3 regions of the Gloeothece verrucosa PCC 7822 genome follow, and region 2 is predicted to be linked to each of the others. Evidence: predicted binding sites of a transcription regulator. Region 2 holds the regulator's gene; each other region holds the start of a gene.
The links. Region 2 encodes HrcA, which represses chaperone genes, less so after heat shock. Its sites were predicted from a motif close to TTAGCACTCNNANNNTNNGAGTGCTAA; they were not measured.
Positions count from the first base shown of each region.

Region 1: a site for HrcA is predicted at 5,555-5,581, ahead of groL (chaperonin GroEL). Genes of this name have one in related genera too.
Region 3: a site for HrcA is predicted at 6,017-6,043, ahead of groES (co-chaperone GroES). Genes of this name have one in related genera too.

Region 1 is NC_014501.1:5,099,781-5,110,848, reverse strand. Features, by position in the region: gene CYAN7822_RS22910 (NACHT domain-containing protein) at 1-1,151, shown strand, start outside; gene CYAN7822_RS22905 (response regulator) at 1,228-1,932, shown strand; gene CYAN7822_RS22900 (sensor histidine kinase) at 1,952-3,046, shown strand; gene CYAN7822_RS22895 (RNA-guided endonuclease InsQ/TnpB family protein) at 3,186-4,469, opposite strand; gene fabG (3-oxoacyl-[acyl-carrier-protein] reductase) at 4,655-5,395, shown strand; gene groL (chaperonin GroEL) at 5,619-7,283, shown strand; gene CYAN7822_RS22880 (hypothetical protein) at 7,328-7,612, shown strand; gene CYAN7822_RS38715 (hypothetical protein) at 7,596-7,763, opposite strand; gene CYAN7822_RS22875 (RNA recognition motif domain-containing protein) at 8,013-8,309, opposite strand; gene CYAN7822_RS22870 (PEP-CTERM sorting domain-containing protein) at 8,568-9,251, opposite strand; gene CYAN7822_RS22865 (sterol desaturase family protein) at 9,583-10,413, opposite strand; gene CYAN7822_RS22860 (PEP-CTERM sorting domain-containing protein) at 10,545-11,068, opposite strand, start outside.
Region 2 is NC_014501.1:3,731,277-3,742,344, forward strand. Features, by position in the region: gene CYAN7822_RS16450 (DUF1517 domain-containing protein) at 270-872, shown strand; gene CYAN7822_RS16455 (hypothetical protein) at 913-1,782, shown strand; gene CYAN7822_RS16460 (efflux RND transporter permease subunit) at 2,120-5,251, opposite strand; gene CYAN7822_RS16465 (efflux RND transporter periplasmic adaptor subunit) at 5,342-6,898, opposite strand; gene CYAN7822_RS16470 (PadR family transcriptional regulator) at 6,988-7,542, shown strand; gene CYAN7822_RS16475 (Uma2 family endonuclease) at 7,569-8,315, opposite strand; gene hrcA (heat-inducible transcriptional repressor HrcA) at 8,436-9,518, opposite strand; gene CYAN7822_RS16485 (rhodanese-like domain-containing protein) at 9,647-9,991, opposite strand; gene CYAN7822_RS16490 (hypothetical protein) at 10,529-11,068, opposite strand, start outside.
Region 3 is NC_014501.1:425,824-435,980, forward strand. Features, by position in the region: gene CYAN7822_RS01900 (argininosuccinate synthase) at 1-1,129, shown strand, start outside; gene CYAN7822_RS01905 (NAD(P)/FAD-dependent oxidoreductase) at 1,292-2,461, shown strand; gene CYAN7822_RS37390 (HEPN domain-containing protein) at 2,570-2,737, shown strand; gene CYAN7822_RS01910 (P-loop ATPase, Sll1717 family) at 2,753-5,368, shown strand; gene CYAN7822_RS01915 (M67 family metallopeptidase) at 5,389-5,838, shown strand; gene groES (co-chaperone GroES) at 6,090-6,401, shown strand; gene groL (chaperonin GroEL) at 6,533-8,164, shown strand; gene CYAN7822_RS01930 (hypothetical protein) at 8,293-9,375, opposite strand; gene CYAN7822_RS01935 (coiled-coil domain-containing protein) at 9,416-10,157, opposite strand, start outside.

The sequences.
Region 1 (11,068 bases), 1.4 Mb from region 2:
TCCCGACAAAACGAGCCAAACTTTATCAAGCAGGTTTAGACATTTTACTGCTCCGTTGGGACCAAGCGAGAGGGATTCATAGAGATCAAATTTATCGCTATCTGGCTTTATCAGATAAAATAAAATTGCTCAGTCAAATAGCGGCTAAGACTTTTGAAGAAGGCAATTATTTTTTTGAAAGCAGTGAACTTTTACCCATCATTGAAGATTATTTAAGAAATTTACCTAATGCTAATCTGGATGTGGAAATCCTATGGTTAAATAGCGAGGCAGTGCTAAAATCGATTGAATTTCAGCATGGCTTGTTAATAGAACGAGCCAGAGATGTTTATTCTTTTTCCCATTTAAGTTTTCAAGAGTATCTAACCGCGAGAAAAATTACTCTAACCTCACCGGGCGAATGTTTAAAACAAGAATTAGAAAAACTGGCTAATCATACCACTGATTATCGGTGGCGAGAAGTGATTTTATTAACCGCTAGTATGCTTCCTAAAGCAGATTTTTTAATAGAAAAAATGAAAGAAAAAATTAATTGTATGTTACAAAAAAATGCCGGTTTACAAGAATTTTTAAGCATCATTCAAGAAAAAGTTCAAAATCTTAATTTACCCTATGGATTATCAGCCACTCGAGCTTTTTATTTTACCTTGCTGCAAAATCGAGATTTTAATTTAGCGATTTCCCTAGATAAAAAGTTCGTGAGCTTAAAAAATTTTGATGCCTCTTTAGACTTAGATTATAGCCTCGCTCGTGCTTTTACTGATAGTATTAATCTCGTTAACCAACCTGATAGAAAAAAATTTATTAATCTGAGTTTGAGCTTAGATTTAGAAAGTAAATTTGCTTTAGAGCCAAATTTTAAACAGTCTTTAAAGCAACTGAAAGAGCTATTACCCGATCCCGAACAAGGTAAAGAAAACATTCAAATGTGGTGGCAAACAGAGGGAAAAAACTGGGTTCAACAGTTCCGTCAAATTCTTTTCAAATACCGTCAAATAGGCTATGATTGGCAATTAAGTGCGGAACAAAAAGAAGCCGCTCAACAGTATTATCGTGCTAATGAGTTTCTCATTGAATGTCTCAACAGTGATTGCCAGGTGAGTTCTACACTTCGGAAAAATATTGAAGAAAATATCTTGTTGCCAATTTGAACAAAATTGATGATTAATGAGCCGGACATAAGCGGATGCTCGGTAAAATTTTTATTGTCTATTCCCTATTAGTATTATGAATATTCTGATTGTAGAAGATGAACCCGAAATTGCTCAACTGATCCGAGAAACTCTAGAAAGAGAAAATTTTACCTGTCACATCGCTAGGACCGGATTACAAGCTTTAGAATTTTTCGGACAACTACAACCCGATGTGATCGTTTTAGATATTATGCTACCGGAATTAGACGGGTTAGAAGTTTGTACCCGCATCCGTCAAAAACCTGGGACAAAAGACCCTTATATTTTAATGCTAACAGCCAGAGGAGAAGAGATTGATCGCATTATTGGATTATCAACCGGTGCCGATGATTATCTCGTTAAACCCTTTAGTCCTATCGAATTAGTGGCAAGAGTTAGGGCATTACTACGCCGCAGCTTACGTCATGGAGGACAACCTAATCAAGTTTATCGAACCAACCATTTTAGCGTTGATTTAGATCAGCATCTTGCCACTCGACAGCTAGACAATGAAGAATCAGAACTTTTAGACTTAACAACCCTAGAATTTAATCTACTTTCTACATTTATGAGTTATCCTGGAAGAGTCTGGAGCCGTACTCAGTTAATTGATAAACTCTGGGGAAATGATTTTTTTGGGGATGAAAGAGTGGTAGATACTCATATTCGTCGATTACGCAAAAAAATTGAGCCTGATCCAGCCAATCCAAGTTTTATAAAAACAGTTATTGGTGTTGGATACAAATTTGAAGATGACTAAGCTAGTAAGTTCTTCTCCTATGTTTAAATTCAGTTTAGGAACTCGCTTATTTTTTTCTCATCTATTAGTGATGACGGTGGGATTAGGCAGTTTTATTATTATGGCTAAAGTCTTCTCACCTAGAATGTTTATCGTCCGTCTTGAACAGATGGAAAGAAACGGATTAGTTCGTGGTATTACTAGCCGCACTTTCCTCATTAAAGGATTTGAGACAGCCTGGAATAGTAGTGCTTTTTGGTCAGTTATTTTCGGGGCAACAACCGCAGGAGGATTAAGTTATTTGGTATCCAAACGCATTGTTAAACCCTTAAAACAGATGAAAACCATTACCAAAAAATTTGCCTCGGGCGATTTAAATGAAAGAGTGCCGGAAAGCGATATTCCCGAATTAAATCAATTAGCTATTAGTTTTAATCGCATGGCGAATGGATTAGAAGATGTGGAAAAACGCCGCCGAGAATTAATTAGCGACCTCACTCATGAATTACGAACCCCTTTAACCGTAGTCAGAGGCTATTTAGAACAATTATCAGATTACTCCATTGAACCCTCAACAGAACTTTATTTAAAGTTGGTTAAAGAAACGCGAAGATTAGAAAGATTAACCTATGATTTACAAGAACTTTCCAAAGCCGAAGCCGGCTATTTAGTTATTAATATTCAACCCCTATATCTCTACACTTTATTACAATCTTTGATCGAAAAATTTTCCGATCAATTAATGGATGAAGGACCGGTTTTAGCCCTAGACTGTCCGGCTGATTTACCACCGGTTTTAGCCGATATAGACCGCACAGAACAAATTTTAGTAAACTTATTAGGAAATGCCCTACGCTACACCGAAAAAGGCAATATTCTCCTCAAAGCTTGGTTAGAAAAAGACAGAATTTGGATAGCCGTTATCGATACCGGTATAGGCATTTCACAAGAAGATTTACCGTTTGTTTTTGAACGCTTTTGGCGGGCAGATCGCTCTCGAAGTCGATACTCTGGCGGCAGTGGCATAGGACTGGCGATCGTGCGGCGTTTAGTAGAATTACAAAATGGTCAGATCGAAGTAGAAAGCGAATTAGGTAAGGGCACTATTTTTCGTTTTTGTCTGCCAGTTGCTTAATTCAGTTAATAAGTCAGTTTCAGATTATGATGAAATGTTGTTGACTTCTCCCCGCGATAAACCAACGGGGATTCTAAGCGGATGCTACGCAACGCGACGGGGCGTATAAAGTGGCGAGGCAACCTTGCCACACAGCCCCTTATAAATCGACGTTGCTTCGCGTCTTTTTAGCTGACCAGAATTTTAATTTCTGGGGCTGAGTCAAAACAGCCCTAGACACTCGACTCAAATCAAAATTGAGTATTGTGCTTACTTGTTGAAGCTTACGGATTACGTTAGCAGCACCATTACAATCTGCATTAATATATTGATTGTTAGAGGTACGAAACAAGCCTCTTTTTACTCTTTTTCCTGATGACTTCCATTCGTTGGGTTTCTCACCATAAGTCGGGATAAAATCACCATCTAAAAAGCTTGATTTAGAAGTGTAGCTCTCGTCCTGTTGTATGAATTTAATTTTATACAATTCACATAATTGAGCTATTCTATTTTTTAATTTAGCAGTAGGGATTGAGACAAAGGATTGATGGTTTTTCTTGCCTAGGTTAACCCCTTTTTTGACTTCGTCATTCCAACCAAAAACAATAACACCAATGTTATTGTCAAGACAGTGATTAATTACTATTCTCGCTGCTTTGTTAACAGCATCTCTCATCTGCCTGTTGCGCCTCTCGGTTATTTTCGCTAACCTATTAGACCAGAATCCTTGTGATTTTCCTTCCTTAATTGTCGATACTTGCTTGTTGTACCAACGGTTAACAGATTTTAGGTGCTTCCCATCAATAATAAATGATGTACCTACATTAGAAACAGCAGTAATCCAGTTGTTAATTCCTGGGTCTAAACCGAGTACGTTGTCTTGATTTAAACTTTTATCTTGTGTTTCTAATTCATAAACAAACTCGACATAAAAGCACTGGTTACGAGGTAGTATTCTCAGTTCTTTAATATCTTCAAATTTAAAATTTGATGGCATTAGCAAAGAAAAACTATCGATGCTAAACCATCTTTTAACGGTTTTACCTAGTGGAATACGAATCTGGTTATCTACTAATTTTAATGCTTGTTTTGGATAAGTTATAAGTGCTAGACCTCCTTTCTTACGATACTTTGGGAGTTTTGATTTATCCTTTAATTCTCCTTTCTTATATTTCTTGTTTAACTCTTGGAAGGACTTAAAAGACTCAGCAACACTTCTAAGTATTTGCTGTGCAGCCTGGGAATATAAAACCTGAAAATGTTTGTTAGTTTTATATTCTTTTTCTAAGTCGAATTTCCCCAGAATTTTTCGAGTCTTAAAGTATAACTGACGAGCGTAATAAATACCGCAGTTAGTTAACTTATGAGACTCCGAGCAAATAAACTCTAGAATGGCTTTTAGTTCTGAGCTAGTAGTTATCAGGTTTTGTTGGCATCCGTACATAAAGTTGACTTTACACTTGTTGATCATTATAGTACAGACATAATTAACAAGTACATTGAAAATCAAAAAAGCAAATAGACACATCGGACTAAAGTCCGTATCCTCGGGCTTCATCCTTTGAATGAATTACAAAGGCTTTCGCGAGAACCGTGTTATTTTGGTAAAAAGCTATAAATTTTGATGATATGAAACAATTACAAGAACAAGTTGCTATTGTAACAGGGGCATCTAGAGGAATTGGCCGGGCTATTGCCATCGCTTTAGCCGCACAAGGAGCAAAAGTGGTGGTCAATTATGCGCGTTCAAGCGGGGCGGCTGATGAAGTGGTTACAGACATCACCAGCGCCGGAGGAGAAGCACTGGCAATAGGCGCGGATGTTTCCAAAGCCGAAGAAGTGGATCAACTAATCAAACAAACTCTCGAAAAATTTGGACGTATTGATATTTTAGTCAATAACGCCGGTATTACCAAAGATACCCTGATGATGCGGATGAAACTCGAAGACTGGCAAGCGGTGATCGATCTCAACCTAAGCGGGGTATTTTTGTGTACTCGGGCAGTGACTAAAACGATGTTAAAACAAAAAAGCGGCAGAATTATTAATATTTCCTCGGTATCCGGACTGATGGGCAACCCCGGACAAGCTAATTACAGCGCGGCTAAAGCCGGAGTGATTGGTTTTACCAAAACTGTCGCTAAAGAATTAGCTTCTCGTGGCATTACCGTCAATGCTGTCGCCCCAGGTTTTATTGCCACTGATATGACTCATGACCTCAAGTCTGAAGATATTATAAAACTCATTCCCCTCGGACGCTTTGGACAACCCGAAGAGATAGCGGGAATGGTTCGCTTTCTAGCAGGGGATCCGGCGGCGGCTTATATCACCGGTCAAGTTTTTAACGTCGATGGGGGAATGGTAATGTAGTCAAGAGTCAAGAGTTAAGGGTTTTTTGGCTCGCTCAACAAGACATTAAATAGAACCTAACCTACCCTCAACCCGTTGCACAATAGCAACCGAACCGGTGGGCTACTGATGACTAATGACTGATGACTAATGACTGATGACTAATAACTGATAACAAAGTTAGCACTCTCGCCCTAAGAGTGCTAAATTTACTAATGGAGAGACAACACAACAAAGGAAAAAAATGGCCAAAATTGTTTCCTTCAAAGATGAATCTAGAAGAGCCTTAGAAAGGGGAATTAATGCCCTTGCTGATGCTGTAAAGATCACCTTAGGCCCAAGAGGGCGCAATGTCCTGTTAGAGAAAAAATTTGGGGCCCCCCAAATTGTCAATGATGGGATCACCGTTGCTAAAGAAATTGAACTAGAAGATCCTTTAGAAAACACAGGCGCAAAACTGATCCAAGAAGTAGCCGCCAAAACCAAAGATGTGGCAGGAGATGGCACCACCACCGCTACAGTCATCGCTCAAGCCCTGATTAGAGAAGGGTTAAGAAATGTTACCGCCGGGGCTAACCCAGTGGCTTTGCGCCGAGGGCTAGAAAAAGTGACTCAATTCTTGGTTAGTGAAATTGAAGGCATTGCCCAACCTGTGGAAGTCGGGGAAGCCATCGCTCAAGTAGCCAGCGTTTCGGCGGGTAATGATGAAGAAATTGGGGCGATGATCGCTCAGGCAATGGAAAAAGTCACTAAAGATGGCGTGATCACGGTGGAGGAATCTAAGTCTCTGTCTACTGAACTAGATGTAGTAGAAGGGATGCAAATTGATCGCGGCTATATTTCTCCTTATTTTATTACCGATCAAGAACGTCAATTGGTAGACTTTGATCACCCCTACATTCTGCTCACTGATAAGAAAATTAGCGCCATCGCTGATTTGGTTCCGGTCCTGGAAACGGTCGCCCGTCAAGGTAAGGCACTGTTAATTATTGCTGAAGATATCGAAGGGGAAGCTTTAGCAACCTTAGTGGTGAATAAGGCCAGAGGGGTTTTAAATGTTGCTGCTATTAAAGCTCCCAGTTTTGGTGAACGCCGCAAAGCCGCTTTACAGGATATTGCGATCCTAACCGGCGGGCGTGTGATTTCTGAAGATATCGGCTTAAGTTTAGAAACAGTCACCCCAGACCTGCTCGGTCAAGCGGTTAAAATTACCATTGATAAAGAAAATACCACCATTGTCGCGGGTGGTGATAATAAAGAAGATGTGCAAAAACGCATCGCCCAACTGCGCCGGGAATTAGCCGCTACCGACTCGGAATACGATAGCGAAAAACTGCAAGAACGCATTGCTAAATTAGCTGGTGGCGTAGCTGTGATTAAAGTTGGGGCAGCCACCGAAACCGAACTTAAAGACAAGAAACTTCGCATTGAAGATGCTCTTAATGCCACTAAAGCGGCTGTTGCTGAAGGCATTGTTCCCGGTGGTGGGACAACTTTAATACACTTGTCCGGTAAGCTGAGTGAGTTCAAAAATACTCTGAGCAATGACGAGGAAAAAGTCGCGGCTGATATCATGGCTAAGGCTTTAGAAGCGCCCTTACGTCAACTGGCTGATAATGCGGGTTTAGAAGGCTCTGTTATTGTTGAAGGGGTACGCAAAACCGATTTTAACGTGGGTTACAATGCGTTAACCGGCGAGTTTGAAGACTTGATCGCCGCCGGTATTATTGACCCGGCTAAAGTGGTACGTTCTGCCCTCCAAAATGCGGCTTCTATTGCAGGGATGGTTCTGACTACTGAAGCTTTGGTAGTAGAAAAACCTGAAAAAAACCCGCCGGCTGCGCCTGATATGGGCGGTATGGGCGGCATGGGTGGCATGGGCGGCATGGGCGGCATGGGCATGATGTAAGCCTAGTCCTTGTTATACCCGATTTTTAACCCCTCTTCTTGAACGTGAACGGAGAGGGGTTTGATCATGATCAAAGTATTTTGTTAAATAAACTAGAATTTGAAGCGGCTAAAACTAATGAAGAGGTTTACGGGAAATATAAAGGAGTATATTTATATATCAAGCTAGGCACTGAAGAAGAATATAAAGAAAACCCAAAAGACGACCCCAAAACAGAATACAAGTTTTTTCGTGGATGTACTATTGAATACTCTGAAACTGAGGAACAAGCAGAGCAGGGCATTTATCAGTATAAAGATACTAATGTCAATATCAAGTTGTACTGGTAATTTCTACTGAGGAAGAATCAGATCTTTTAATTGGCCGTTTTCTAGGTGAGTAACGCTGTTGAATAGAGTCCCGATTTTTTTCTAGGAAAGACAGCATTTGATCGTCAGGGACTTCTAGCAATTCCCCATTTTTCATTAAAACTGTTGGCATGGGATTACTATCTTTGATACCTACTTTAACTATAGAGTAGCACACTCATTGATTTTCAATCGCCTACCATACATAAGCTTTACAAATGAGTAGATCAACTTCTATAAATAGTAAGGTGGGCAAAACTTTAAAAGGTGCAAACCTCTTTTGAGAGATTATTACCAACCCTTCGCTACTGCTCAGGGCAAGCTTTGCCCACCTGACAAATTAAATTATTCAGTTAATCTTTACAATTAACCATCGTTAAGTTTAGTAACGATTATTGCGACGATAATTGCCGCCACCACCGCCGGAGTTACGGTTTTCGCGTTCTCTGGCTTTGTTAACTTTTAATTCTCGTCCCATCCATTCTGCACCATCGAGGGTGGAAATAGCCGCATCTTCCATTTCAGGGGTTTCCATTTCTACGAACGCGAAACCGCGACGAAGACCTGTTTCTCGGTCAGTGGGGAGATAAACTCGATTGACTTTACCGTAATCGCTGAAAACTTCTGAAAGGTGCTTATCTTCTACTTCATGGGGTAGATTTCCAACATAAATTGACATGGGATGTCTCCTGATAAAATCAATGTGTAGCGAGAATAAATTTCGGAGACTGACCTGTCAAATAATAACGCGCGTGATTGTCCGACGACTATCATAATCAAAGAAAGTTCAACGATTTTTTGTCTCTATAGACAGTTTAGCATAAATTTAAAATTAGTGAAATTAATTAACCTGACGTGGTGATCGCTAATTTTTTGAGCATAAATACTTACTTTTATAAATAATTAGGGTGGGCATTGCCCACCTTTGTGATTGAACTTAATTTTTTTGCTTCATTTTTTTAAACAAAAGACTAAAGCCGATCGCTGTTCCTGTGCCTAAAATCGTAAGAGGTTCAGGAACTGGTTCAACAGGGACAATAGTTTCAAAAGTGATAGTTCCGTAAGCTCCGGTCGCACTGATGTCGTTGGTGTATTCAAAAAATTCATCATTATTGTAATCGTATCCAGCCGAATACTCTGTTCCTGAATAACTTTCTAAGAAAGTTTTTCCTTCAAAGGCTAATTTATAATCTATATTAATCTCATAAATTATACTTCCACCATAACCTCCTCTAGTATAATTCTGATATTCGTTAAAAAATAAACCGCTCAATTCTCCGTTATTAAATTCCAAATCAATATCCGAGTTATAAGCTAAGTCTAGGTCAGATGTTATCCATCTCCCGTAATATAGAACATCTCCCAAATATCCCTTACTGGTTAAAAAATAATTAAAGTTAACATTTTTTAATTCAGTAATATTAACAGTCTCTTTGCCAAACCCTTGTAAACTAGAATCATCAAAAGATAACTCACCAGAACCATAAGAAAATAAAGGATCTTCATAAGAGACAAAATTAAATTTAAAGGAAGCGGCTTGCACTGGCTGTAGAGCAATCATATTTATGGGAATGATTGTACAAGCCGTCAGGGTTGTCCATTTTAACCAAGAAGGAATCATAAATCTATTCTCTAGAATTAGTTACACCTCATTATAAGTAGATAGACAAGTTTTTCACAAGTAGCGAACGATGCGCGTTCGCCAGTTAAAAAATTAACTTCTAAGCGTAATTGTTTTACTTTGTTGGCCTGTTGGCCTGACCACACTTTTCAAGATCTGCCCCTAAAATCGATTTTAAACCCCTTTACCCCTCAAAATATTAAGACTTACGTACTCCCGATTAAAAAGAACGATTTTATCTCATTCTTCGCTCTCCGCTTGGAATCTCAAACCTTTATGATTTGGTTACAGTACGTAAGTTCTAGAAAGCTTCATCGATGATATCTTCATGTTATTGTTGTCTAAAAAATAAAATATTTTCTAACGGTTGCAGCAGTTGTCCAGTGATTTCTGAAGCGACAGGCATATCAATACCATATTTCTTAGGCCATCGATTTTTAGGGAGGTAAAATGTTCCAAAGATTTGGTCAACCCAAGGAAAAATCGCAGCATAATTTTTATCAATATACTCGGCTCCGTCATTGGTATGATGCCAATGGTGAAAAGCGGGAGTAACGATCAACTTTTCGAGAAAACCGAAACGCCAGCACATATTGGCATGAATAAAAAAGCTCCAGATAGTCCCAAAAACGACGTAAAGTAAGGGGACTATATCGGCAGTTTTTCCGGTGGGTTGCGCCAAACCTAGTAAATAGATAGGTACTAAACCACAGAGTCGGGTCAAAAACATATCCAAAGGGTGAGCGCGGGTATTGACTAGCCAATCCATTTCTTTGGCACTATGGTGAATAGCGTGAAATCGCCATAGTAAGGGAATTTCGTGCATCCAGCGATGACCCCAATAAGCGCCGAATTCTCCCACAATAATGGCTAGGAGAAGGCGTGTTCCCACCGGCAGACTAGCGACCCAAGTATAAAAACCAATGGGTTCAAGGCGATGAACCGTCCAGGCAAGGATTGACAGGGGTAGGACGAGAAGCAATTTAGGCACAATACTGTTGAGAAAATAATAGAGCAAATCTATCAGAAATTCCCGACGAAATACTTTTTGTTTGTGCCGAGGACTAAGCCTTTCTAGGGGAACGAAAATGAGCATCAGAAGGACTAACCAAACTGATAATCTCAAAAGATCTAGCACAAGTGAGGCGATAAAGTGGTGCATAGGTTGGTGCTTCTAGAAATCCAGACTACAATGGAAGTACCTATGCTGTAACAATAGCCAGCATAGGTAGTTTACTCTTTTTCAAATTACCCCCCATTTTTGTGGGGGTAAGTTTTTAACATTTAATTGCATTAGACCTTATCGCTTTTAGCTTTCTTACCTATTTTGGATTTGAACCCAGCACCGAGACCTAAAGCGGCAGCAGAACCGAGGATGGTGAAGGGTTCGGGTACGGGGGCAGTATCAACCAGAGAGACTCCATCCAAAAGGGATACAGGTGGAGCGCCTGATGGACCTCCCAAAGCTACGAATTGAAGCAATTGTGATGTAGAAGTTGCGGTGAATGTTGTTGTTTGTTTTTGCCATCCAGAAAAACCCTGATTGGGTAGATTGAAAAGAGTTGATGTAAATGTTTGGTTTCCAAAACCAACATACCATCTTGTAACTGGATTCAATTGTGCAGTCGCTTCCTGGGCAGCACCTTCATAAAAACTTAACTCGTATGTATGCCCTACAATAAGACCCGTTATCACCTGTTGAAGGGGGCCTGAGTAGGTAGGATCGCTGTCTGAAGCGATATAATTTCCGCCAGCAGGACTCTCAGTCAAACCATTGTTATGTCCATTATAAGGACCAGCTAAAGGGAAAGCAGAGT
Region 2 (11,068 bases):
TGAAAATTTAACTCAAATTGTAGAGCAATAGGGCTGTAATCGGCAGAGATAAAAACTCGCTCTTGTGCCAATAAGTCGTGAAGAATTTGAATTTAATTAGATTTCTTGACAAACACAACTCTTTTTGACCTTGATGAGCCGCTTTGAATCTTAAATTTTATTAATGACTGGGGAGTAGGGAAAGGGGAATGACCAATGACTATTGACTAATGACTATTAACTAATGACTAAAATAGATACAGTTATAACTAAGATCTGTAGCAAATATTATGAGTTCTTGGCGCGATCGCATTAACAAAATGACAGGAAGAACCCGTTATGTGGTTTGTCGGATCTTTATCCATCTGTCAGGACAAGAAATCGCTCCTTTATTAGGAGTGCTAAACGAAGCCGCCATAGAAGCGGTAGAATCAGACGGAGATATGGAAGTTTTAGGCGAAGGTTTGGTTAATATTTGCCAAAAACTCCTAGACCTGAAAATTTATTGGCGATCTGCCGCTAATGAAGGGGATGTCTTTTGGAAAGAAGAAGACGCGGGAGATTATGTGACGGAATTATTCACCGACTCAGCACAACGCTATGGAAGTGGAACAGAATTTGATGAGGGAGTAGGGGAAAACGAACCTCTAACCCTACCTATTACCCGCAACATAGTTGTTATGATCACAGTAGCCTTTGAGGGTGAACATCCCGACCTAGAAACGAATTTGGCGGACCTCCAAGCCCTCGAAAATAGTCTAAAAGCCTTGATTAATCTAAATTATCAAGGACAATTAAGAGCGATTCAAGTTCATTTTGCTCCGGCTCAGTTGGGAGATGAATTAACCAATGACCAACTTTTAATTAATTACCCTGAACTTGTACCCTTATAAATGACCTTCGTTGATTGAAAAAAAATTTAAATATAACCTTATGTTCCGTCAATTTACGGCGATTTTGCTCGCTCTAGCCTTATGTTGGACCACCGTAGCTTGTAGTTCCCCTACTTCTACCTCCTCGAATCCTAACTTTAGCAATAATGTCAGTGTCAATTCCTCTAAGTTAGCCAACGGACGTTATCCGGTTCAACAGGCCACTTATGATGATGTGGAAGGAGTTTACACTCTGATGTTACTCAATGCTAACCCCCCTGTATATCGAACCACTAATCTACAGATGGCGCGGCTAAGTGAGGAAGCCATTGCTAAAGGGGAAAAAGCCTATTTAGACGTTAATGGAAATCAGACGGTGATGTATATCCCTGAAGATTTTAAAATTGAATACGTCCATAACGTCACCGAAAATCAAGTCAACCCCCAAACCGGACAACGTGAAACCGTAGTGGTGCGTCAGCAGTCGGGTTTCTGGGCACCTTTTGCGGGTGCATTAGCTGGTCAAGCTTTAGGCAGTTTATTGTTTACTCCCCATTATTATGTGCCGCCTGTCTATCAAACCGGTGGCATTATGACCGGATATGGCGGCTATGGCAGAAGCTATGATCAAGCCATACAAAGTTATCAAACTCGATACAATGCTCCCCCACCGGTAGTGCAAAACCGTCAGAGTTTAAGAACGACTGGCAATCTCAGATCGTCTAGCAGAGGGCAAACGGTTCGTCGCCCCAGTTACTCTACTGGCACTAAATCTAGCGGATCAGGCTATGGGTCAAGTACCCTAAGAAACTCTGGTAAGTTTAATTCTAGCGGCTCTAAACGCAACCCGAGCTTTGGTAGTAGTTCAGGTAGTCGCAGTAAATCATTTGGTAGTAGTCGGCGTAGTTTTGGTGGAGGACGGCGGCGTTAATTAAATATTATCGGCTTGTTTCTGTGCGGCGCGTTCTCTGAATAATTAATAGTAGGGTGGGTTAGGCGCACCGGGTAATTTTGATGAAAAACCCATAAGTTTTGAGCCGCACCGTAACCCACCACCCAGCTATGTCCGGAGAGCCGTTTGAATTTGGTGATCTTTTCTTATTTGGGTTAGTCCCGCCAATCGAAATGCTATCCTAACATCGCTTAAAAAACATCTGACAACCCTTAGAATAAGAATTTTTTGTCCCTCCAGTTAAAGAGGTGCGTTAACAAAGTGTAACGCACCCTACAAGAAAAGAAATTATTTTGTTGTGCCCACCCTCTTCTCTTTAGCTATTAACTCTTTCTCTAGAGGGCAAAAACCGCTCAGTCAACGACTTAACAACAATATACAAAATCGGCACAATAAACAAACTCAAAAACGTAGCAATTAACATTCCCCCAAACACAGCAGTACCCAAAGATTGACGGCTTCCTGACCCCGCTCCTACCGCTATTACCAGAGGAAAAATCCCCAATAAAGTCGAAATTGCCGTCATTAAAATGGGTCTTAAACGTTCTTGAGAAGCTTCAATTGCCGCCTTCACAATAGACAATCCTTCCTCTCTTAATTGATTGGCAAATTCTACAATTAGAATAGCATTTTTACTTGCCAAACCAATTAACATCACCAACCCAATTTGACAGTACACATCATTGGGAAATCCCCGCAACATTTGAGCAAATAAAGCCCCCATAATTGCCAAAGGAACCGCCAACATAATAATTAAAGGATCGACATAATTCTCATACTGTGCCGCCAACACTAAAAACACAAACAATAAACCCAAGCCAAAAATCAAAGGCGCTAAACCCCCTGATTCTAACTCCTCTAAAGAAATTCCTGACCATTCATACCCTAACCCCGGTGCAAGAACCTGTGCGGCTGCACCTTCCATAGCATTAATTGCCTGTCCTGAACTCGACCCAGGAGCAGCAGAACCAGTAACTTCAATAGAACGATACAGATTATAATGATTAATGGTTTGTGGTCCGACAGTTTGAGTAATGTTGACCAAATTCCCTAGAGGAATCATCTCATTATTAGCAGAACGGACATAAAGCCGCCCTACATCGGCCGGGTTAGCGCGAAACTGTTTATCTGCCTGCACATACACCCGATAAGTCCTCTGTTGTAGGGTGAAATCATTGACATATCGCCCACCCAAAGCGGTTTGTAAGGTATTAAAAATGTCATCAATAGACACTTGTAAGGCTTTAGCTCGGTTACGGTCCACATCAATGAGTAACTGAGGTGAGTTAGCGGTAAAGGTGGTAAAAACTTGCTGTAACCCAGGTGTTTGATTGGCTTTTCCTAACAAGGCTCCTAAAGATTGCATAAAAGAAGGAAAATCCGCGTTAGCCCGCCGGTCCTGCAACTGAAAAGCAAATCCGCCAAAGTTTCCTAACCCTTGGATAGCAGGAGGATTAATGGGTAAAACCCTGGCTTCCGGAATTTGGGCAAATTTTCCCCATAGCCGCCCAATAACGGCTGTAGCCGTACTTTGAGGACCTTGTCGTTCTTGCCAAGGTTTAAGGGGGCAAAAAATAATCCCCTGGTTGGGGGTACTGCCGCTAAAAGCAAAGCCTCCTATGGCAAAGGTTGCCTGAATTTCCGGTTCTTCAAGGATAGATTTTTCTACCTTTTTCATCACCTCGCTGGTGTATTGCAAAGATACTCCTTCAGGTGCTTGAACAATGGTCATAAAGTAGCCTTCATCTTCTTGAGGAAGGAAAGCATTGGGGACTTGGAAATATAACCAAACTGTTACCCCCAGTAAGGCGACAAAAATGCTCATAATGATCGGTCTGATGCGAGACAGAAAAATCAGCGCACTGCGATAACTCCTTCTTGTCCAATCCAAAGCCTGATTAAATTTGCTAAAAGGCCCCATTAACCAACCGGGTAATCCTTGTCCTGGGCGCAATAATAAAGCACACAATGAAGGCGTGAGAGTAATTGCTAAAAACGTAGAGATACTAATAGAAAAAGCGATCGTCAGCGCAAACTGTTTATACAATGCGCCTGTAGTTCCCGGAAAGAAAGCCACTGGCACAAATACCGCCATCAACACCAAAGAGGTTGCAATAACCGCCCCAAATAATTCTGCCATTGCTTGGCTGGCGGCTTCTTTGGGATTCATTCCCCGTTCTTGAATATAGCGGCTGATCTGTTCTACGACGATAATGGCATCATCCACCACCATTCCTGTCGCTAAGGTCAATCCAAACAGGGTTAAACTATTGATGGAAAAACCGAACACTTTTACATAAGCAAAAGTCCCCACCAAAGAAACCGGAATGGTGAGAGAAGGAATTAAGGTAGTGCGCCAATCTTGTAAAAATAGCAGAATAACCAGTATTACCAGTCCTATTGACATTAATAGGGTAATAACAACTTCTTTTAATGACTCTTCAACAAATAGGGTGGTATCAAATGCCACCCGATACTGTATTCCTGCCGGAAAAGTCTTCGATAATCTGGCTAATTCTTGCTTAACTCGGTGGGCTACATCTAGCGCATTGGAACCCGCTAACTGATACACCCCAACTCCTACAGCCTCTTGCCCTCTATACCTTAGAAAAGAGTTATAATCTTGTGCCCCTAATTCGGCTCGTCCCACATCTTTTAGGCGGACTAATCCGACATTTTCATCTGCCTTGAGTAATAAATTTTCAAATTGTGCGGGATCGGTTAGTTGGCTTTCGGCGCGAAGGTCTAGCTGATATGCCTGTCCTTGGGGTGCTGGTTCAGCCCCGATTTTTCCGGCCCCCACTTGAATATTTTGCTCGGAAAGGGATTGAATCACGTTTTGCATGGTTAACCCTCGACTCGCTAGGCGCGACGGATCTAACCATAGCCGCATGGCATAGCGGCGTTCCCCAAAAATGCGAACATTACCAACCCCTTTGACTCTTTTTAAAGCATCTACCAAGTAACGGTCAGCATAGTTACTCAGAAAAACATTATCATACTGTTGATTTTCATCATATAAGCCTATCCCCAGCAAAATATTATTAGACTCTTTACTAACCTGCACACCCAGCCGTTGTACATCTTCGGGGAGTTGAGATTCTACTAAAGCGACTTGGTTTTGCACATCAACGGCAGCAATGTCTTTATCACGAGACGAGTCAAAGGTAACGCTAATGCTACTGGTTCCATCGTTACTACTGCTAGAAGAGATATATCTCATCCCTTCTACGCCATTAATTTGCCGCTCTAAAATATTGGTAACGGCATTTTCAACCACTTCGGCATTGGCCCCGTTATAGTTCGCTGTTACCTGAATTTGAGTAGGACTGATGTCAGGAAAGCGGTCTACCGGCAGGGTAAAAATACTAATGCTGCCCACCAGCAAAATGATGATGGCGCACACACTTGAGAAAACCGGACGCTTAATAAAAAAGTCAACAAACATTGTTAGTTATTAGTCATTGGTCATTAGTCATTAGTTATTAATCATTAGTCATTAGTCTTTCTTTTATGGCCTGTTGTATGAGTGCCTGCCTTAAGACTGTGGCAGAATGGGCGCACCATCAGCAAGGTTGAGAATTCCGGCTGTGACCACTTTTTCTCCGGGTTGGAGTCCTTCAAGAATTTGATAATTGTTGCCTTGTAACTCTCCTAACTTCACTGGCCGTTGCTTGGCGATGAGCTTAGGAGCCTTTTGGTTGGTGGATTCAGGCGCTTGTTGGGCAACAAAAACAAAGGTCGCTCCACCAATGCGAGAAATAGCCGCAGAGGGCACTAATATTCCTGGGCGCTGGTCCCAAATAATCCGAGCTTGGATGAACTGAAGGTTCAGCAGTTCGCCCAATACGTTAGGAATAGCGGCTTTAGCCAAGATTAACTGAGAGTTAGCACTCACATTTGGGGCAATAAAGCTAATTTTTCCAGTGGTGATGATTTGGCCTTGACTATTCAATATTTCTACAGGCAATCCTAGCCGCAATTTTTGAGCGTCTTGTAGAGGAATCTGAAGATTAACTTCTAAGACGTTATTTTCAGTAATGGTGGTCAGTTGGTCACCTTCTTTTACATAGTCTCCAAGTTTAATAGGAATATCTCCAATCACTCCGGCAAAAGGAGCAGTAACATTAGTTTTTTGCAAAGCTACTTGGGCGTTTTGCAAGTTGGCGGCTGCATCTGATACGTCTGCCCTAGCTTGAGCGATTTCTTCAGAACGCGGCCCGTTTTCGAGTCGTCTAAGATTTTGTCGGGCTTGTTCTACCTGGGCTTCCTGTTCATCTATATCAGATTGACGACTTTTTTGAGCTTCGGCTAAACGGCGCTCGGCTTCTCGCACTGCTGCGGTAGCACTCTTGGCTTGTTGGAGGTATCCTTGATATTCATCAATCGATACTGCTCCTTCTTCCTCTAATTGTTTATATCGCTTTACCCGATTTTGGGCTAATTCTGCCTCGGATTGGGCTGCATCTAACTGAGCTTCGGCCTGAGCAATGGCTTCTGGGCGTGCCCCTTTTTTGGCATCCGCTAAACGCGCTAAAGCTTGATTTAAATTTGCTCTGGCTTCTGCGATATCTTCTATGCGGCTACCGGCTTCGAGCATCCCTAGCTTGGCTTTGGCATTTTCTAGTTTGGCTTTCGCTTGTGCCACTTGTGCTTGTAAGTCATCACTGTCTAAACGAACAATCACTTGCCCGACTTCAACGCGATCACCTTCTCTGACTAAAATTTGTGTTATTCGCCCGTCAACTTCTGGCTTGAGATTGACTGAACGACGGGCTTCTAACGAGCCTAATACTTCCGTACTTTTTTGGACGGTTTCGCTTTGTAGTGTTGCTAATTTAACGGGTATGGCTTGGGGTTGTTGGGCAAAGGCTTCTGAAGGATGTTCTCCCCTGCGGCTACTGGATGTCCACCAAGTCCAACCCCATCCTGCCCCACCCAATACTAGCAACAAGCTTAAAATTAGCGACCAATTGGGGCCACCCCGTTGTTTTTTAGGCTTTTTTGCTGTTTTTTCTTGATATGCCACTTCTATATCGTCTATTTCTTCGAGAATAGATAATTCCGAGTAGTTTTTGGACTTGGGCCTATCCATAGTATTTAAAGTTATCTTAATTTCTCTGAGATCTTTGGGTATCTTATTTTAGTATATCAATTATATATATCAGTTTGATATAAATATTAATGATGTTAGAATTAGCGACTTTGGGATTACTGCAAGGAGAACCATTACACGGCTATCGGCTCAAGCAACAGCTAGAGTTATTCATGAGTGGTTGCATCAGTGTCAATTATGGCGCGATCTACCCTTTGTTAAAACGTCTGGAAGAGAGAGAATTGATTGAGGTTTGTCTTGAGGAAGATGGGAGTAGTGGGAATTCCCGTAAAATTTATAGCATTACCGAGAAAGGAAGAGAGCAGTGGAAAAAAAGAATGTTGGAACAACCCCAAGAGAGTTGGGTTCATGCTCGCTCCCGCTTTTTTATCAAGTTTTTCTTTTTTAGTTATTTAAGTCCTCAAGAGCGGCTAAAATTGTTAGAGCATCGTTTGAGGGTGTGTCAGTTGCGTCTAGAGAATCAAGATATAGAAGTGTTTCCGCCTGATCCTTATCAATCTGCGGCTTGGGAGAGATGTCAAGAAGTAATTCAAGATGAAATTGGATGGTTAGAGCGGCAAATTGTGGCTGAGAAAGCGATGTTATTGGATGCGGCTGAAAAAAAGCAGTATTTGTTAATTTAAATTAGGTTTTTTCTCGAGAAAAAAATTCATAAAGAATCAGGATCAATCCCTCTTTCTCGTAATAAAGCACTTAATCTTTCTGCTCGTTGCCGCTCTTGTTCAAGCGCTTGCTCTAATTCTCTTAAACGCGCTTGCTCTGCTTTAATCAAATCATCTACTAAAGGAGGGTCAAGAATTTCCTCAACCGATAAGCTCAAATTAGCTAACTGAGGAGAATTTATCACTTGACCCACCTCATAATCAATATGTTCATAACCGTCTTCATTTTGAGGATTAAATAAAATACGGACTCGTTTTTTATTAGCATCTACTATCCAATATTCAGGGATATCAATTAAAGCATATTCTGCCCGTTTACGGATATAATCTTCACGCCAGTTATCGCTAGTCACTTCCACCACTAAATTAGGGGTTTCTCCAAAATCAAACACCCCTGAACCTGGGCGATCACAAACTTGTTGCCACAATTGAGGAGAACAAACCACTATATCGGGAATACGAGAAGAATCAATTTCGGTTCTAATGCCTGCATCGCTAGTAGCAATTAAGGGAAGATTAGCTGGGGTGCGGAACTCGTTCCGCACCGTAGCAAAATAAAGCTGAAATTGATAGACAAGATACTTACAAATATTAGTGTGTAAACCTGTCGGTGCTGCCATTGGTATCAATTGTCCCCTGTAAAGTTCGTAAAGAGTATCAGTATTATCTTCATAAAATAGATACTCTTGAAAGGTTAATTTTTTAGGGGGGGCTGTTGGGTTAGTGGAAGTCATAGCTAATTTCAAAGAAAATAGTTTATATTTCGCATAACTCACAAGTAGCAGAACAATGTTTTTTATTAGTGATCAAGCGAGATTGGCTAGTGGTTTCAAAAGTTCTCAAATAAAAACCAATTAGCTTAAAGCATCAGACAAGTAATCCGCCGTAGATTCTACAAGAGGAATAGTATTTTCATATAACATTCTTGTCGGCCCGATAATGCCTACACTGCCTATAGGAACATCTTTCTGATTGTAGGTAGCAGAAATCAAAGTACAAGGGCGCATGGATTCTAGAGGATTTTCTGACCCGATTTTTAACGTCACACGCTGAACTAAGATTTCGGGATTAGATATTTCAAACACTAAAGGCAAGAGTTGATCTTGTTCTTCTTCTAAAAGATGTATTAACATTTGCACTTGCTGTAACTGAGAAAATTCCGGTTGCCGCAGCATTTCAGAAACGCCATGTACAATGATAGGAGTCGTCAAAGACGACTGAAGATTTCGCGTTAATTCTCCTAATATTTTTTTAAGAAAGTTCGTATATTGAGTAAATTCTTGATCGAGTTCACTCCAATTTAAAAGGGCTAATTCTGCTAGAGACAGTCCCCTTAATTTACTATTAAGAAAATTAGATAAAATTTGTAATTCTTCTTCGATTCCTTCTAGGTTTTCCTCTAGATTTTCTGCAACCGATAGAGGCGTATCTATTAAAATTGATTGCGTTTGATAACTATCTGTAACGATAATTAGCATTAGCTGTTTTGGAGAGACTTGAACTAGCTGGAGATGACGCAGACGATTAGCTCGAGTTTGAGGTAAAGTAATTAAAGCAATATAACCGCTTAAATTAGCTAAAATTTGCGTTGCTCGTTGCAGAAGAGCTTCAAAACTCCAAGTATCCCAATTTAATTGCTCATTTAAATATTTTTCAACTTTTTTGCCAATTTTTTCATCGGGAGTAATTAGTTGCTCTACATAAGTCCGATAACCTCGGTCGGAAGGAACTCTTCCGGATGAAGTATGAGGTTGATAGAGTAAGCCGGCTTTTTCTAAACGTCCTAAAGCATTACGAATGGTAGCAGAACTAACAGTAAAATTATACTCTTCGACTAAGGTTTTAGAGCCAACGGGTTCTGCTGTGGCAATATAATGTTGAATCGTTGCCCGCAAAATATCTTGATGGCGATCGTTTAAGTTGAGTCGAACAGACATGGATATTAAGAAAATTTTGTTAAGTGGAGAATAATTAGGGAAATTTTTCTGTCAGTATAACGTCTCTTGGGGAAAAATGGGAGATGCGCTCAAAGATTTTAAAACTCCCTTCAGGGAGTCTTGAGTTATTAATAGCGAGGGATATTGGGGTCCACAAGCAGGGAATAGGCATCAATGCCGCCTGCTATATTTTTAACATTAGTAAAGCCTACATTTCGTAACCATTGGCACATCTGAGCCGAACGCATCCCATGATGACATAAAACCAGGGTTTCCGATGATGGCTCAAAGCGAGTTAAGATTTGTGAGGACCATTGAGCAAATTGGCTTAAAGGAAGCACTTCAAACCCTTCTATATAGGCGATTTCAATCTCTCCTGGTTCTCGAACATCGATTAATTGTAGGTTAGCATCTTGAGCGATTAGACGCTCTGCAAGTTCTTCGACACTAATTTGAGGAATGGGTTCGTTCATCGTTTCACGGACTATAAAAGTTGAAAGAGGTTTTGTTATAGATTAGCAGGTCTTTATATAAATTTGTACCTAACCTCTTTAACATTAAGCAGATTACTCTAATTTGCTAATTTTTTACTTTAATCAATTATTTTTTAGTGAATTTAATTTATACAGATTCTTGCAGATAAACACTTAAAAAGCTTTAGAGAGTCCTAACTTCTTGTTGTTCTCTGGGGAGTTGACTGACTATCTCTAGTACATTTTCAAACGTAATCATATTGATCTCTTTAGAAGCTGTCTGTAAAGTAATTTTAACAATTAACAATTATAGGAGTTACGCACTGTGATGAAAAAATCAGGGTTTGAGATTGTTCGATCTGCCTTCGCAAGGCTCAGGACTCACTTCGGACATGAAATCATTATTTTAAGTTTTTAGTGCGTAACTCCTAAAAGAGACGACACCCGTCGCCATGCCCCAGTTCCTTCGCCTCAGAAAAAAGGCTTTAGACACTATATAAGAGGATTGTTAGGAGAAAGCGAGAGAAAAAACTGATCTCAAATTGCGACAGACTCAGTTGAAGATAATTCTTCGCTTATATCCTGAGATTCCTCTAGATCAGAAGTTTTCTTTGGCTCAAGAGAAAATTTTGTTACAGGTGTATTTATTGATGGTAAGTTGGTTGACTTTTCTGCGGCTGTGACAATTTCTTCTTGAGGCGAAGACTCTGTTAGCGGTGAGTGGGTGGCACTTGTGACAATTTCTTCTTGAGGCGAAGACACTGTTAGCGGTGAGTGGGTGGCACTTGTGACAATTTCCTCTTGAGGCGAAGACACTGTTAGCGGTGAGTGGGTGGCACTTGTGACAATTTCCTCTTGAGGCGAAGACACTGTTAGCGGTGAGTGGGTGGCACTTGTGGCAATTTCCTCTTGAGGCGAAGACGCTGTTAGCGGTGAGTGGGTGGCGGCTGTGGCGATTTCCTCTTCAGGGGTAGAAGGAGTAGGCGTTATAACCCTTGGGGGTAAGCTGGGTTGTAAATCTTGAGTAGAAACTCTAGAAAAAATGGATAATTGACTCCCCGTTGCCAATTGACGGAT
Region 3 (10,157 bases), 2.8 Mb from region 2:
CAAAGAATGGGGAGTACAAGAAGTGATCGCCCTAGCGGCTGACTTAGGACAAGGTGATGAACTTGGCCCTATTCAACAAAAAGCCCTCAAATGTGGGGCAGTAGAATCATTAGTCGCCGACGCTAAAGAAGAATTTGCCAAAGAGTACGCTTTCGCTGCTATAAAAGCTAATGCTTTGTACGAAAATCGCTACCCTCTCTCCACCGCTTTAGCCCGTCCGCTAATCGCTAAACTGTTAGTAGAAGCCGCCGAAAAATATGGGGCGGATGCGGTTGCACACGGATGTACGGCAAAAGGAAACGATCAAGTGCGCTTTGATTTAGGGATCTTAGCTCTTAATCCTAACCTTAAAGTCCTCGGCCCCGCCAGAGAATGGGGCATGACTAGAGAAGAAACCATCGCTTATGGGGAAAGATATGGGGTTGAATCTCCCGTTAAAAAATCTTCTCCGTTTAGTATCGATCGCAACCTTCTCGGACGCAGTATCGAAGCGGGGCCGCTAGAAGACCCCATGACGGAACCCCCCGAAGAAGTTTTTCTGATGACCAAAGCGATCGCCGATACTCCTAATGAACCGGAGTATATTGAGATCGGTTTTGAAAAGGGAATTCCTGTCTCGATCAACGGTAACTATCTCGATCCCGTCACTCTCATTACCCAACTGAATGAAACAGTGGGTAAACATGGGATAGGCCGCCTTGATATGATCGAAAACCGAGTGGTAGGCATTAAATCGCGGGAAGTGTATGAAGCGCCGGCTTTATTAGTGTTAATTGATGCTCACCGGGATTTAGAAAGTCTGACCTTAACCGGAGACGTTACCCACTACAAGCGGGGAATTGAGGAAACCTATAGTCACTTGATTTATCAAGGTCTGTGGTATAGTCCTCTCAAAGAAGCCTTAGATGCTTTCATCGATAAAACTCAAGAAAGAGTGACCGGTACAGTACGGGTGAAATTATTTAAAGGCAAAGCCACTATAGTCGGTCGTAAGTCAGATTATTCTATTTATACCCCAAGTTTAGCCACTTATGGCGCTGATGATAAATTCGATCATAAAGCGGCTGAAGGCTTTATCTATATTTGGGGACTCCCGACAAGGGTTTGGGCCCAAAAGGCTAAAGGCTAGTTTTTAAAGTGGGTTGAGGGTTTTGATTTCAACCCACTCTTTTACAAAGGCGCTATGTGTCAAAATTATTAAAGTTTTTCAATCCAAAAGCACAATCTCAAAAGGTAAAATTTAGTTACACCTGGTAAGTGCCTATTGCCTTTTGCCATACTGACATCTAACATGACCAACTACGACATCATCGTTATCGGTGGCGGAATTACCGGTTCTGCACTCAGTTATGAACTCGCCCTCAAAGGACTTAAAGTTCTCCTACTAGAAAAAGATGCTATTTCTCATAATGCCACCCGATATAGTTATGGGGGGTTAGCCTATTGGTGCGGAACAACCAAATTAAACCGACAACTCTGTCAAGAAGGAATTGATCTTCATCGCAACCTTTCAGCAGAATTAGACGAAAATACAGAATTTAGAGAGATAGATTTAGTTTTAACCATTGACCCAACTGATGACCCTCAAACTGTCTTTGAAAGTTACTCTATTTTTGCGATTCCTCCTCAACTCTTGACGGTAGAAGAAGCTTGTCAACTCGAACCTCTCCTTAATCCTAATGCTATTTCAGGAGTATTAAAACTGCCGCATGGTCATATTAATGCCCAAAAAACCCGAGACGCTTATCAACAGGCCTTTCTGCGTTTAGGGGGAGACATTAAAATAGAATCCGTTGTTAAACTTTTAGCTAACAAAAATCGGATAGAAGGAGTTGTTACTCCACAACAAAAAATTACTGCTAACTCGACAATTGTTTGTGCAGGAGCATTGAGTCGTTCTCTTTTACAAGCCGCAGGTATTCCGGTTAAACTTTATTTTACTCATTCACTTTCCCTTGAAACGCCGCCCATAGAAGACCTTAAACTCCGTACCTTGGTTATGCCAGCCATACAAAAACGGTTAATCATGGAGTCTCAATGGACTACCTCCTCTCAACAACTCTATTGGGATAATCCAACGCCAGATTTAAGGGAGGGAATTATTGAACCTGGGGCGATCCAATTTAAAGACAAAAGTTTTGTTTTAGGCCAAATGAGTCAAGTGCGGACTGATTATTTTGCTGACATTGATTTCGTTATCTCTGAGGCGGAAATACGCGCAGAAGTAGGCAGAATACTACCTCTATTATCTAATATACCAGGAAAGTTACACAGTTGTCTAGTGGCTTTTGCCAATAACTCTCAACCTTTAGTGGGAGAAATTAATAATTATTCGGGGGTTTATTTGTTTTCTGGTTTCACCAGTCCTTTAATTTTTGCTCCTCCTTTAGCGAGGCATTTTGCCAGTTGGATAGTAGGAGAAGATGATCAGGTTATTCCTCAGTTATCACCAGTAAGTTAGCAATTAAGAGGGATCATAAGTAAAGCCGCCACAGAGTTTGGAAATCAATTTGAGATTAGAGCTTATAATTATGGATAAGCTCAATTAATTATTATTTTCCTAGCTTTAATGAGTCCAAACACTTATCAAGAGTGGCTAAATGTTGCTCTAGAACGTATTGCTGATGCAGAAGCTATACATAAACATAATCCGAACGCAATAGGTGCAGTTTATATGGCAGGCTATGCTATTGAATGTAGTTTAAAAGCTTTGTTACAAAAGAAGGCTATTCCTTAAACCGAGGCCAATTGGATGAATCAGAACGAAATAAAAGAGCAAATCCGTCAAAATTTAAGCGATGAGTCCCTCGACTGTCAAGACTTGCGGGTTCAACCCGATCCCTTTTCAGGTTGGCGTATTGTGGTTGTTTGTGAGGGGTTTGCTGGTAAACCTTATCAAAAAAGAAGAGAAATTACCCTTAAAAAATTAGATAAATTAACCATTGAATCTTTAGATCTTTTGACACCTGATGAACTTGAATGGGCAGGAACTTTACCTATAGATTCTACATTAGAAGATCTTCCTTTATGGCCTGAAGCATTAGCTAGAAGTAGCAATTTTCCCGAAGAAATTATTTTTCCCTCAGATTTAGATGAAGATTTAAACCCCCCTATTATCACTACTTTTTATTCTTTAAGAGGAGGAGTAGGACGCTCCACAGCATTAGCCTATACTGCTAGAATTTTAGCTCGTCGAGGGCGCACTGTACTTTGTGTGGATATGGACTTAGAAGCACCTGGGTTAGCCGCTTTATTTGGCAAAGAAGCAGAAGTCAGAGATGATCAAGGATTATTATCTCTATTGATTGCTCTTGATCAAGGAAATCAACCTAATATTCAAGAACATATTCTGCGAATATCTGAAACGGAAGAATTATATTGTTTACCGGCGGGTATTCCTAACGCTAATTATGCCCGTTTACTAAATTTAATTAACCCTGAAGCTTGGTATCGAGAAGAAGAAAACCCTTTACGAAAGTTAATGGATTTGCTCAGTAATCATCTTTCATTTAAACCTGATGTAATTCTTCTGGATGCTCGTACAGGAATTACCCCTTTAAATGCTCCTTTATTATTTGATCTAGCAGATATAGCAATTATTGTCTTTTTTCCCCATCCTCAAGCCAAAAAAGGAACAGAGGCATTAGTTCGCGCTATGTTAACATCAAAGACAAAACGAAATCAAAAATTAACCCCAGAACCTCGGTTTTTAGTATCACCTATTCCCGCTAGTAAAGCACCAGAAGTAGTAGAAAGATATCAAACTAGGGCGTTAGATTGGATTAGCACTTGGTTATCCAAATTAAAAGAACAACAGTCTGAAAGTAATAAAATTATTGAATCTGAAATTACTCAATTTATTCCTTACCGTGAAGTGATCGCTACTTCAGATCAAACGTTATCAGATCGAGAAATTTGGGAAGATTTTGAACCCGTATCGGAATGGATAGAATTATTTTTACCAACTCGCACTGAACAGAGTCTTTTAAATAGAAGTAATTTATCTGAATCGAAACCCGATGTTTTAGCAGAATTAGAATTTTCGGCAGGAACAGCAGAATATCAGAATAATTTTCTAGAGACTTTTGTCGCTACTGAATTAGTTAATAAAGCTTTACAACCGAGAACTCCGTTAGTGCTAGGTAGAAAAGGGACAGGAAAAACTGCTATTTTTCGTCGTATTATGGAAGGTACTCAACGCCCTTCAGTAGTGGTAATGTCTCCCAGTCCTCTTAAAAAAGAAAGTTTTTGGGTGATTAGTTCTGATGGATTTAAAGAAATTGAAAAAACGCTAACAGATACAGGAGGAAGTTGGCGCGAGTTTTGGATGTTACAAACTTGTTTAGCTTGTTATTTATCTACTCCTGAAAATAACATATTACCTGATGAGTCTTTAGCGCAGTTATTAAATAAACGTACCTTAACTGAATTCCAAGTTATCCAGTGTCTCGAACAGATGTTATCTGTTAATAAGGTAGGACTTTTAGCTAGAGATTGGTTACAACGTCTAGATCAAGCAACCCAAACGGAAACTATTCTTTTATTTGATGGTTTAGATACGGGCTTTGGAAATACTCAATCTGATAGACAACGACGAACTAAAGCTATTGAAGGATTGCTAACTTTAATTACAGACATAGGGGATAATTTATCTAACTTAAAATTTAAGCTTTTGCTTAGAGATGATATTTGGCGGAAACTGAGTTTTGAAAATAAAAGTCATTTTTTTGGGCGTTCTGTTACCCTAAGTTGGGAAGAAAAAGCTGACTTTTTTACAGTTGTTATTAAACAAGCACTTCTTTCTCCAGCTTTTAAAAAAATTACGGCTTCATTTCTTGGTCAAGGGCTACTAGATAATTATGATTATTGGATGGAATCTCAAGTTTTTGAGGTCTGGAATTTATTGGTTGGTGAAAGAATGAGAGGCGCAAAATCGGCTTTTACCCGCAACTGGGTTTGGAATCGTTTAGCTGATGGAAGTGATAACCATAATCCCCGCGCTTTATTACAGCTTTTTGTAGCGGCTAAAGATTGGGAAGTAAAAGAACAAAAAAGAAATAATTATGAAAAAAGTATCATTCGACCTAAAGCCTTAATTTCCTCCTTAGAACGAGTATCTAAAGAAGCTTTAGATGCCTTAATTAAAGAGGAATTCCCCGAGTTACAAGAGCTTGTAGATCATTTAAAAACTTTAGGAAGAACCCCATTTAAAGCTGAAGAAGTTAAAGGCTTTGACGAATTTTTAAAACTAGGTCTAGAGGTAGGATTATTAGCGATATATGAAGGGACTGAGGACGAAGTTCAGCGTTATAAAGTTCCCGATATCTATCGTTTAGGGATAGGAATGACTCGTCAAGGACAAGCTTAATTATTCAACTAGATTAAAATATGATTACACTTACTTTAGAACAACTTCAAACAATTTATATACAGGCTGAAAAAATTTATCCCGAAGAATGCTGCGGTTTACTTCTCGGTAAAATTGAAGGAGAAAATAATCTTGTCAGTGAAGTTAGAGAAACGGAAAATAGTTGGAATGCTGAGGATTTTGAATTTTTATCCCTAACCGAAAGAACGAAACGCACTAATTTTAGTATTGCTCCGGAAGTAATTTTAAAAGTCCAAAAAGAAGCCCGCGATCGCAATTTAGCCATTATCGGCATTTATCATTCCCATCCCGATCACGCGGCTATCCCTTCAGAATTTGATCGCCTGATTGCTTGGCCGCAATATTCTTATGTCATTGCTTCTGTCCGACAAGGAAAAGTGATCGATGTTCGTTGCTGGAAACTCGACAAAGATCATCAATTTCAATCAGAAGAAATCTTAGTTGAGTAACTGACCCACGCACTTCGCTTAACGTGAGTGCGGGACTTGCGAAATTACACAAAGTTTTAATAAGTTCTTGTAACTGTGATTACAGCGCAGTTTTAGCCGCAATTCGGGTAAACTAGCCGATTAGTTCGGGAACCCGTACCGTCAAAGGTGTTGCAAAGGCCTCGGTTGTTTCGCTACATTAGCACTCGTAAGGTGAGAGTGCTAACTCAAACCACGAACTCAGACAAAGTAAGTAATCCGGAGGACATTTCATGGCAGCTATTAGCATTAACGTATCGACAGTAAAACCACTAGGTGATCGCGTTTTTGTCAAAGTTAGCCCATCCGAAGAAAAGACCGCAGGGGGAATTCTCCTACCTGATACCGCTAAAGAAAAACCCCAAGTTGGTGAAGTTGTAGCCGTTGGGCCAGGTAAGCGCAATGACGATGGTAGTCGTTCTCCCATAGAAGTCAAAGTCGGTGACAAAGTTTTATATTCCAAATATGCTGGAACCGACATCAAACTGGGTGGAGAAGATTACGTCCTTCTATCTGAAAAAGATATCTTAGCTGCTGTTGCCTAATTTCTTATCGATCATTGGCTGTGTGTTGTTGGTTTTATCCACAACCCCACAACGAGAAACCCTTTAAGTTTCATTGATCTTTTATTCGCTGTTCACAACTGTTAGCATCAACTGAGCAATCATATACACCTATGGCTAAATCTATCATTTACAACGACGAAGCACGCCGCGCACTAGAACGAGGAATGGATATCCTCGCTGAATCTGTAGCCGTTACTCTCGGTCCAAAAGGACGTAACGTAGTATTAGAAAAGAAATTTGGTGCCCCGCAGATTGTTAACGACGGGATCACCATTGCTAAAGAAATTGAATTAGAAGATCACATTGAGAATACCGGCGTTTCTTTAATTCGTCAAGCCGCTTCTAAAACCAATGATGTCGCTGGAGACGGGACCACCACCGCTACCGTACTCGCTCACGCAATGGTTAAAGAAGGGTTACGCAACGTTGCTGCTGGTGCTAACCCCATTTCTATCAAGCGTGGGATCGACAAAGCGACCGAGTATTTAGTCGGCAAGATTGCAGAACACGCTAAACCGGTTGAAGACTCCAAAGCGATCTCTCAAGTGGGTGCCATCTCTGCGGGTAACGATGAAGAAGTCGGCAGCATGATCGCTCAAGCGATGGATAAAGTCGGTAAGGAAGGGGTTATCTCCCTCGAAGAAGGGAAGTCCATGACGACCGAACTCGAAATTACCGAAGGGATGCGCTTTGATAAGGGTTATATCTCTCCCTACTTCGTGACTGATACAGAGCGCATGGAGTGCGTTTTCGATGACCCCGCCATCCTGCTCACCGATAAGAAAATCGCGCTAGTACAAGATTTAGTGCCTGTATTAGAACAGGTTGCTCGTGCTGGCAAACCGTTATTAATTCTCGCTGAAGATATCGAAAAAGAAGCGCTTGCTACTCTAGTCGTTAACCGTCTGCGCGGTGTATTAAATGTCGCTGCGGTTAAAGCACCGGGTTTTGGCGATCGCCGTAAGCAAATGCTCGAAGATATCGCGGTTCTGACTGGTGGTCAAGTGATCAGCGAAGATGCTGGACTCAAGCTAGAAAATACCAAGCTTGATATGCTCGGTAAAGCTCGCCGTATTACCATCACCAAAGATAACACCACCATTGTTGCTGAAGGTAACGAAGCGGGTGTTAAAGCGCGTTGCGAACAAATTCGCCGTCAAATCGAAGAAACCGAGTCTTCTTACGACAAAGAAAAATTACAAGAACGTCTTGCTAAGTTATCCGGTGGGGTTGCAGTCATTAAAGTGGGTGCTGCTACCGAAACCGAAATGAAAGACCGCAAACTCCGCTTAGAAGACGCGATCAACGCAACTAAAGCGGCTGTGGAAGAAGGGATCGTTCCTGGTGGCGGTACTACCTTAGCTCATTTAACTCCTACCCTCGAAGAGTGGGCAAAAGCTAACCTCAAGACTGAAGAGTTAACCGGTGCGCTAATTGTTGCTCGTGCGTTAACGGCTCCCTTAAAGCGTATTGCTGAAAATGCCGGACAAAATGGTGCTGTTGTCGCTGAACGGGTAAAAGAGAAGGAATTCAACGTCGGTTATAATGCCGCTAATGATACCTTCACCAATATGCTAGAAGCGGGTATCGTTGACCCTGCTAAGGTAACTCGTTCTGCTCTGCAAAATGCGGCTTCTATTGCAGGTATGGTTCTCACCACTGAGTGTATTGTGGTTGACAAACCTGAAAAAGAAAAATCTGCTGCGGGTGCTGGCGCTGGCGGCGGTGATTTTGATTACTAATCTTTAATTGAATTCCGTGAACTGATGATAGGGTGGGTAGTAGGCCCACCTTATTTGTTTTTAACACCAATGTCTAAAAAAGTCCCCACCTATCAATTATCTAAAAAATACCCACATTGAACGGTGGATTATTTATTTTTCGGCTGATTTTTGGCTTGTTCTATAGCAATTTCGCGGATAGCATCATAAGAACTCCGATTAGATGAGCCTTCTATCGCTTTAACCGCTAAGTCTTGTACTTGTTTCAGTGCGGCTTCGAGTTGTTGACTTAAGTTGCGAATTCTTCCTTCTTGGGTTTGAATGGTTTGTTGTAAAGAAGACAGTCTTAATTCATAATTTTTTCTTTCTCCTTCTATTTCTTTATTGCGTAAATCGGCTTTAATTTTTGCCTGATAATTACCAATTCCTTTGCCTTCTTCTTTACCTTGTTTAATTTTGGCTTCGAGTTCTTTCTCAAAGTCTTCTACTTTAGCTTTAGCTTCTGCTTGTTCTTTTTCTCGTTTAGCAATGCTTTCTTCTCGCTCTTTCCATTGTTTTTCTTGGGTTTGACGAGCTTCAGATAACTCTTGATATTGAGTTTTCTTTTGCTGTTCGTACTGTTCTAAATCCAAACTTCTTTCTAAGTTTAAATTGTACCAATATTCTTCTTCTTCTCGTTCTAGATTTTTTTGATAGTCATCATTGCGGGTTTTAATTTCTCGATTGTGATTTTCTTGTTCTTTTCTCCAAGCTGTTCGTAAATCTTGAATTTCTTGTAATAAGGTTTCTCGCTGCTGATTTATTTCTTCTCCAAAGGTCTTAGAATTTTCCTCATAAGATTGAATTAAGGTATCTAGAGTATTTTCTTCAACGGTTTCTACTTGATGCAATTGTTGTAATTGTTCGAGTTCTTCCGCTAACTCTTCTCTTAAGTCTTCAAGGGTGGAAGCTTCGGCAATCAGTTTTTCTGATAAATTGCTGACGGAACTTCCAAAACCCACTTGTAAGTTTTCTAGATTTTGCAGAATTTGAGAAATATTAGCTTGAAGAATTTGAGGCGCTTTTACGGCTGTATTGTTTGTGGTAGTATTGGGCATGGTTTGGCTCGCTTCAGTTGCTTTCAGTTTACTAAGTTTTTTCAGTTGGGCTTCGATTTCTACTTTTTCTTTTTCTAATTCTTCAAAAGCTTGTAAAATTTCGGTCTTGGTGCTTTTAGAATTGATTTTAGCCATGAATTAACTCCTAAATAAAATTCAAGTTTTTTTCAAAATACTAGGCGGTTTTAGTTGCTGTGCCATTGGTTTGAAAGGCTCTCATGGCTAAGTTTTGCGCTTGAGTGGTAGCCGCTTGTAATTGAGCCGTGAGTTCCGCTATCTGTTCATTATTCCGAGTAATTGCCGCTTCTAGAGATTGAAGGCTTAACTCATATCCTTGCTTAGAAAGTTCCCAATCTTTCTCAAATAGGTCTGTTCTAACTTTTGCGTCTCTTTCTGCTTCTTTAATTGCTTCTCCTTTAGCTTTGTTGTATTCTTCTTTCAGTTTTTCTTCAAAACCGCTTATCTTCTTCAGATTCTCTTGGAATTCTTTTTCATGCTCGGTTAAGACTTTTTCTCGTTCTTTCCACCCTTTTTCTTTTTCTTTATTCACTTGTTGTAACTCTCGTTGTTGTTGTCGTTTTTTCTCCTCATATTCATCGGTTTCTATTTTGCGGTCGCGCTCAAGATGGTATTGATAATCTGCCGCTTCTTCCTGCCGTTTATTCGCGGTTAATTCGGCAGTTTCAGTCACTTTTATTTCAAAGTCTTGTTGTTCTTTTTCCCAAGTTTTGCGAGTTTGGGCCATGTCTTTTTCTATGGTTTCTCGTTGCTCGGCGGTCTGTTCTTGCAAAATTCTTAACTGTTCTTGATGTTCCTGTCTTAAAATATGAAGGGCATCAGCAACTAAGCGGACTTTCCGCAATTCTTCTAATTGTTCTTTTTGCACGCCGATGGCTTTTCGTAGTTCATCTAATTTA